Phyllobacterium zundukense: one gene and its partner. The main gene of each other region encodes a partner of the protein of the gene in region 2 in a complex. Links are inferred from orthologs where the notes say so. Each region holds a gene or a part of one and is shown on either strand. Other genes may lie near its edges. The genes, in order: tsaD and tsaB.

What was found.
Region 1: the proteins of tsaB (region 2) and tsaD are in contact, whole or in part, in a solved structure (PDB 4WQ4), measured with the Escherichia coli proteins. The link is inferred for Phyllobacterium zundukense from one-to-one orthologs.

The regions. Positions count from the first base shown.
Region 1 is NZ_CP104973.1:1,211,852-1,215,171, forward strand. The notes cover bases 1-2,998. They hold tsaD (tRNA (adenosine(37)-N6)-threonylcarbamoyltransferase complex transferase subunit TsaD), read right to left. Parts: upstream 2,041-2,998; coding sequence 961-2,040; downstream 1-960. Other genes in these bases: N8E88_RS18310 (NAD(P)H-dependent glycerol-3-phosphate dehydrogenase), read right to left, coding at 1-964; hemC (hydroxymethylbilane synthase), read left to right, coding at 2,135-2,998. In the rest of the region: more of hemC, read left to right, coding at 2,999-3,064; N8E88_RS18325 (uroporphyrinogen-III synthase), read left to right, coding at 3,067-3,320.
Region 2 is NZ_CP104973.1:553,617-556,850, forward strand. What follows is about bases 162-3,073. They hold tsaB (tRNA (adenosine(37)-N6)-threonylcarbamoyltransferase complex dimerization subunit type 1 TsaB), read right to left. Parts: upstream 2,005-3,073; coding sequence 1,318-2,004; downstream 162-1,317. Other genes in these bases: N8E88_RS15080 (lyso-ornithine lipid O-acyltransferase), read right to left, coding at 162-817; rimI (ribosomal protein S18-alanine N-acetyltransferase), read right to left, coding at 818-1,321; N8E88_RS15095 (DUF3859 domain-containing protein), read right to left, coding at 2,104-2,616; N8E88_RS15100 (malate synthase G), read right to left, coding at 2,629-3,073. Outside these bases: more of N8E88_RS15080, read right to left, coding at 1-161; more of N8E88_RS15100, read right to left, coding at 3,074-3,234. UniProt on the Escherichia coli protein: Required for the formation of a threonylcarbamoyl group on adenosine at position 37 (t(6)A37) in tRNAs that read codons beginning with adenine.

The DNA of each region.
Region 1 (3,320 bases), 660 kb from region 2 along the record:
GCCGCGCCAGTAGCGCCTCCATGGCCTCGTCGATGGTGATGTGGCGGTCGAGTATTTGCGCGACAGTCGCAATGATCGGCGCTTCGATATTGTTGCGGACGGCAAGTTCCGCGGCAATCGCAGCCGTGGCCACGCCTTCGGCCAACGGTCGGCCAGTCAAATCTTCCCCGCGCCCGAGCGCAAGACCGTATGAATAATTACGCGATTGTGGTGTAGAGCAAGTAAGCATGAGATCGCCAAGCCCCGAAAGACCCATGATCGTCTCCGGCCTTGCGCCCATAGCCTCGCCGATCCGCCGCAATTCGACAAACCCGCGGGTGACCAGCGCCGCTTGGGCACTGGCACCAAAACCGCGGCCTATCGCTGCCCCGGCGGCAATGGCGAGCACATTCTTGAGTGCACCGCCGATTTCCACACCGATCAAATCATCGGTGGAATAACAGCGGAAAGTCGGACCGGACAGGATCAGGGCAATGCGGTCGGCAAGCGCCTGACTACGAGCGGCGACTGTTACCGCGGTCGGCAATCCCCTCGCCACATCGGTTGCAAAACTTGGCCCCGAAAGAGCGCCAAGGGTCTGATCGGGCATAATCCTGGCGACCAGTTCGGACATCAGCTGGCCACTGTGGCGCTCTATGCCTTTGGCGCAAATCACTAGCGGTGCGGCGACCGGAATGAGGTTTTTCAGTTCCTGTAGGGCGTCGGCAAGCGCTTGCGCCGGAATGACGCAAAGGATCACGTCAATTCCGGCCAGAACTTCCCGAGCGTCGATACTTGCCGTGAGTGCCGGATGCAGGTCTATTCCGGGCAGATAAGTCTCGTTACGATGGTATTTGTTGATGGAATCGACGGTTGTGGCGCTGCGTGCATACAGCCGGACGGCATTGCCGTTGCGGGCGGCCATTGTGCCAAGCGCCGTACCCCAGGCACCTCCGCCAATTACGGCAATCGAAGGCTCGCTCATGCCTTGGCTCCGCGCCGGCCAGCGCCGATCAAAGGCGTTGAATGCATGTCCAGTGGCCAGCGCGAGCGTGGCGCGATGTCGAGCGAATCGCCAAGTGTGAGACCAGCTCTTTCGGCACCTGCCCAGGCAATCATCGCGGCATTGTCGGTGCAAAGTGCCATGGGTGGTGCGATGAAGCGGAAGCCATTGTCCGAGCACAGACGCTGCAGGCCGTCGCGCAGAACCTTGTTTGCGGCAACTCCACCGGCAACAACCAATGCCGGCTCCTCGACGTCAGGGAAACTCGCGCGAAACCGTTGCAGCGAGCGTGAAACCCGGTCGTCAAGTGTGTCGGCGACGGCGGTTTGAAAGGCGGCGCAAATGTCGTTGACGTCGTCCTGTGACAAGGGTTCCAACGTGGTTGCCAGTTGCCGCACCGCTGTTTTCAAACCAGAAAAGGAGAAATCCAGTCGTTCCTCGCCCTTCAGCGGGCGTGGTAGTGTGAATCGGCTGGGATCGCCCGCCAGGGCCGCTTTTTCCACTTCAGGCCCTCCCGGATAGGGCAGGCCGAGTAGTTTGGCGGTCTTGTCGAATGCTTCACCGAGAGCATCGTCGATAGTCGTGCCTAGCCGCTCATAATCGCCGAGACCTTTGACCAGAACCATCTGCGTGTGGCCGCCGGAGACCAGCAGCAACAAATAAGGAAAATCGATGCGATCGGTCAAACGTGGGGTCAGAGCATGACCCTCGAGGTGATTAATGGCGTAGAAAGGCTTCTGACCGGCCATCGCGATCGCCTTTCCGGTCATCAAACCGACGATCAATCCGCCGATCAAGCCCGGACCTGCGGTGGCAGCCACGGCATCGACATCGCCCAGAGTTATCTGCGCCTCGTGCAGTGCCTGGCCAATCAATCGATCAAGCACCTCGACATGGGCGCGCGCAGCGATTTCCGGCACCACGCCGCCATAGGGCGCGTGTTCGTCGATCTGGCTCAGGACGACGTTCGAGAGGATGCGCCCATGGCCTTGGTCGTCGCGCTCGACTACCGCTGCCGCCGTTTCGTCACAGCTTGTTTCAATGCCTAGTACCCGCATCGGTAAACCTGATATCCTTCGCCGCATTGTCGACCTGCGAAAAGGTCGTTAGTAGAACGCTCAACTCGAATTCGCGTAACACGGACAGCCGCCAATGCAAACAAAAACGCTCAAGATTGGTACACGTGGGAGTGCACTGGCGCTCGCACAAGCCCATGAGACGCGTGACCTTCTGGTAAAGGCCCACGGACTTCGCGAAGAAGACATCGAAATCGTGGCCATTTCCACCAGCGGTGACCGGATACAGGATCGATCCCTGTCTGAAGTTGGCGGAAAAGGCTTGTTCACGCTCGAAATCGAAGAACAGCTTGCCGACGGGCGCCTCGATCTTGCCGTGCATTCATCAAAGGATATGCCAACCGTTCTGCCGCAAGGGTTGCACCTGTCTGTCTTCCTCGAACGCGAAGATCCCCGTGACGCATTCATTGGCCGCGAGGTAAAGACCTTCATGAATCTGCCGAAAGGCGCCGTGGTCGGTTCCGCCTCTCTGCGACGGCAGGCGCTGATCCATCGTGCACGCCCGGATCTGAAGGTGATCAATTTTCGTGGGAATGTCGAGACGCGGCTGCGCAAACTCGCGGACGGCGAGGTGGATGCAACATTCCTCGCTTATGCTGGTTTGAAACGTCTCGGCCTCGGTCACGTTGCAACCGAGCTTATGGATGCAAAAGCTTTTCCGCCAGCCCCTGGACAAGGTGCAATCACGGTAGAGAGCCGCATTGGTGATAATCGCATCGATGCGCTATTGGCGCCGCTCAACCACCTGCCGACCTCCACTGCACTGGCATGCGAACGCGCATTCCTCGGTTCGCTCGATGGTTCCTGCCGTACGCCAATCGCCGGTCTGGCGACCGTATCGGGAGGGAGGCTTCAATTCCATGGCATGATACTCTTGCCCGATGGCAGCGAGGTGCATGAGGTCACAGGTGACGGTGTACTCTCCGACGCTGTCGGCATCGGCCAGGACGCGGCGCTGCGGGTGCGCAAACTCGCAGGGCCACACTTCTTTTCGGATTGGTTCTGACGATGAAAACAGTTTTGGTCACACGGCCTCAGCCGGGCGCGATCAAAACTGCCGAACGTTTGCTTGGCGATGGCTTCCTGCCTCTGGTTTTGCCCCTGACCAAGATTGTTCCGCTTCCGGTAAAAACGCCCAGAGGAAAATTTGACGCGGTTGCGGTGACAAGTGCGAATGCATTGCGGCAGGCCCCGGACAAGATGTTGCGACCGTTCCTTGGGCTTCCCTGCTTTGTTGTCGGAGAAGCGACCGCAGCCGCGGC
Region 2 (3,234 bases):
AGTCGCTTTCGGCGTCCGGATTGACAAAATCACGCCCCATCACCGAAGATCGCACCATTGCGCGGACACGCTCTTCCATCGTCCGTGCTAAAGCCTTGCGGTCGCTTTTCCTGTCGATGACGACTGGTTCGCCAAACCAGACATCGACGTCGATAGCGCCATCTTTGAGAAGACCAATCAAACTTGGGCCGAGGGGTACATCACCCGGCCAGGCAACAAGCGGTCTATGTGATCGTCCCATCGGTATGCCATGAACTCGTGTATAGGCGATCGCCACGGGCTGTACCGTAACCGTTTCTGCACCCGCATCGCGAATTGCCACCTGCGCGGCGCCAAAAAGTGATGTCTTGAACGGAAGGACGCGGTTGCCGTCGGAGGTTGTTCCCTCGGCAAACAACACCATGGCGTCGCCTCCAGCGAGCCGGGTTGCGATTTCACTGGCTTGATGATGCGTCTTGCCGCGCTTTTCCCGCTCGATGAACACCGTCCGCTGCAGCTTGGCCAGCATGCCAAACAACGGCCAGTTCGCCACTTCCGCCTTGGCGATAAAAGCCATCTCGTGCAACGAGCCGAGGATGACGATGTCCGTCCACGAGGAATGATTTGCCGTCAACAGAAGGGGCCGTCCCTTTGCCATATCGCCATGGACATGCACTCGAAAACCAAGGAGACGTCGCACGATCCGATGAAACAAGATTGGCGTGGTGGTGCGCGGCCGCCAGCCGGTTTTCACAAACAGGAACTGCAGGGGTACCAGGAGTATTATAACGAGAACAAACGCCGTCGCCGTCACCAGAAAACGCAACCACGCGATCATTCAGCGGCTCTTTTTCAAATCGCGGCGCATCGTCAAGGCTGCCGAGCGTCCTGCCGCCGTTTCATAGTAGCCCGGCCGCTTTCCAACCTGCTTGAAACCAAGCCTGCGATAAAGTGCAAGTGCCGGTACGTTGAGCTCATCGACCTCGAGAAACAGCATAGTTGCGCGCGCATTGTGAAGATAACGGAGCGCTGCATCCATCAAAGCGTGGCCAAGACCCTTACGCTGTGACTGGGGTGCAACGGCGATAGTCAGGATTTCCGCTTCGTCCAACACAAGACGCGCCAGAACGAACCCGCCCGGTTGCGCTTTTCGGTTCCCCTCCTCCCGAGCGATAAACCCGAAAACCTTGTCGTTGACGATAAGTGCATGAAATTCCTCATCACTCCACGGTTGCCGAAATGTCTTCTCATGAATCTTGGCCAGATGTGGCGCATCCTCCGGAAGAACCGGCTCAATCACAAAGGATTGCGATCGCATGGTGTCGAATGGAAAGCCGATCATTCGACGACCTTCCTTTTCAGAACAAACCCCTGCTGCTGCTTGACATCAAGGCCACGCAGATAAAGCGGTCTTGGCGCCTCGCCATCCCTGCGCAATGCTCCAAGCCGGGCGAACGCCTCGATGCTTCCTGTCGCTGTGTTTGCGGCAATGTCGAGAGGACGACCAAGTTCTTTTTCGATTAGAATTGCACCCGAACCCGCGAGCACGTGTTCACTGCCTCGTTCTTCCAATTGTTTCACAATCGAGTGCAATGTCGTCACCACAGGCTCCGATGCCGCCGATCCATTCTCGCCAAAGAATTGAGCATAAAGCTCGTCACGCCGTGCATCGATGATCGAAAGGATTGGCCTATGCGAAAATTGCTTGGCTGCATCGTAAGCGAGCGCCTGAAGCGTGCTTATGCCAACTGCCGGACATTTTAGCGCGAGCGCAAAACCCCGCGCCGTGGAGACGCCGACGCGGACGCCGGTAAACGATCCGGGTCCAATGCTGACAGCAATCTTGCCAATATCCGTGATGGAAATTTGGGCCGCAGCGGCCACCTGCTCGATCGTGGCCATCAATCGCTCGGCATGCCCTTTGCCGATATCTTCGCTGGACGCCGCCAGTATAGTACCGCTTTCAACGTCGAGAACGGCGACGGAGCAGAGATTGGCAGCGGTATCGAGCGCAAGCAGTTTCATGCGCCTCGCCTAAACAAGAATCAGCCAGCACACAAGTAGGCGGATGTGGCAGTTCGGATATAGAACTCACGTTCCGCTCAATCCCAGCCCATCTTCCGTCTATGAAATCGGACAGCTTCCGGCAGTTACTTCGAAACTTTTTGATACCAGTTCCCGACCGGACAGGTCACGCAGCGAAATCGTCCATTCCCCGGAGACGAGTTCGAAGTCCCTTTCGAAAACCCAGCCGGCGTAACGACGCAGGGAGGTCGCACTGTCAGGCCAGCTGCTTTTCAGCATCGATCGGCCGTCCTCTGTTTTGATCATTGGGTGGAAAACCACGACCGTTATTGGAAGGACCGCCTCACCGACATCCGACGTTCTGTAAAGGACACCGAAACTCGTGCCAATGCATGCTCGGATGATCGTGGTTCGCATGACATCGACCGGACCTTCGACCAGCCGGTTCACACCCGTCGGCGTATCGGGTGAAACTTCGGATCCGACTTCCTTCGGGCTCGTCAGCCCCCAGTCGACGATCTCTACTACCGACGTTTGTCTTTCTTCAGCCAGACCCGTGTTCCACACGATCACAGCGGTGAGGAACACAAGATATCTGACGTAGTGAGCCATATGTCCGTAGACCTAGATAGCAGTCTGCTTTGCCTTCAGCTCGAGCCGGCGGCGATGCAAGACCGGCTCTGTATAGCCATTTGGCTGTTCGCGGCCTTTGAAAACGAGGTCGCAGGCCGCTTGAAAAGCAATTGAACCGTCAAAATCAGTGGCCATCGGATGATAGAGCGGATCGCCAGCGTTCTGCTTGTCGACGACCGCTGCCATGCGCTTCAGCGTCTCAAGCACTTGCGCCTCGCTTGCTACACCGTGATGCAGCCAATTGGCGATATGCTGGGCAGAGATGCGAAGCGTTGCGCGGTCTTCCATCAAGCCCACATTGTTAATGTCCGGCACCTTGGAACAGCCAACGCCTTGGTCGACCCAACGCACGACATAGCCAAGAATCCCTTGCGCATTGTTGTCGAGTTCGCGCTGAATATCTTCCGGTGTCCAATTGGGGCGGGAAACGACGGGTACGGATAGAATATCGCTGAGCTTGGCGCGTCCACGCTTTTTCAAACTGGTCTGGACTTCGGCGACATTGACCTTGTGGTAGTGCGTTGCATGGAGCGTCGCAGCGGTCGGCGATGGTACCCAGGCGGTGTTGGCACCGGCTTTCGGATGCGCGATCTTCTG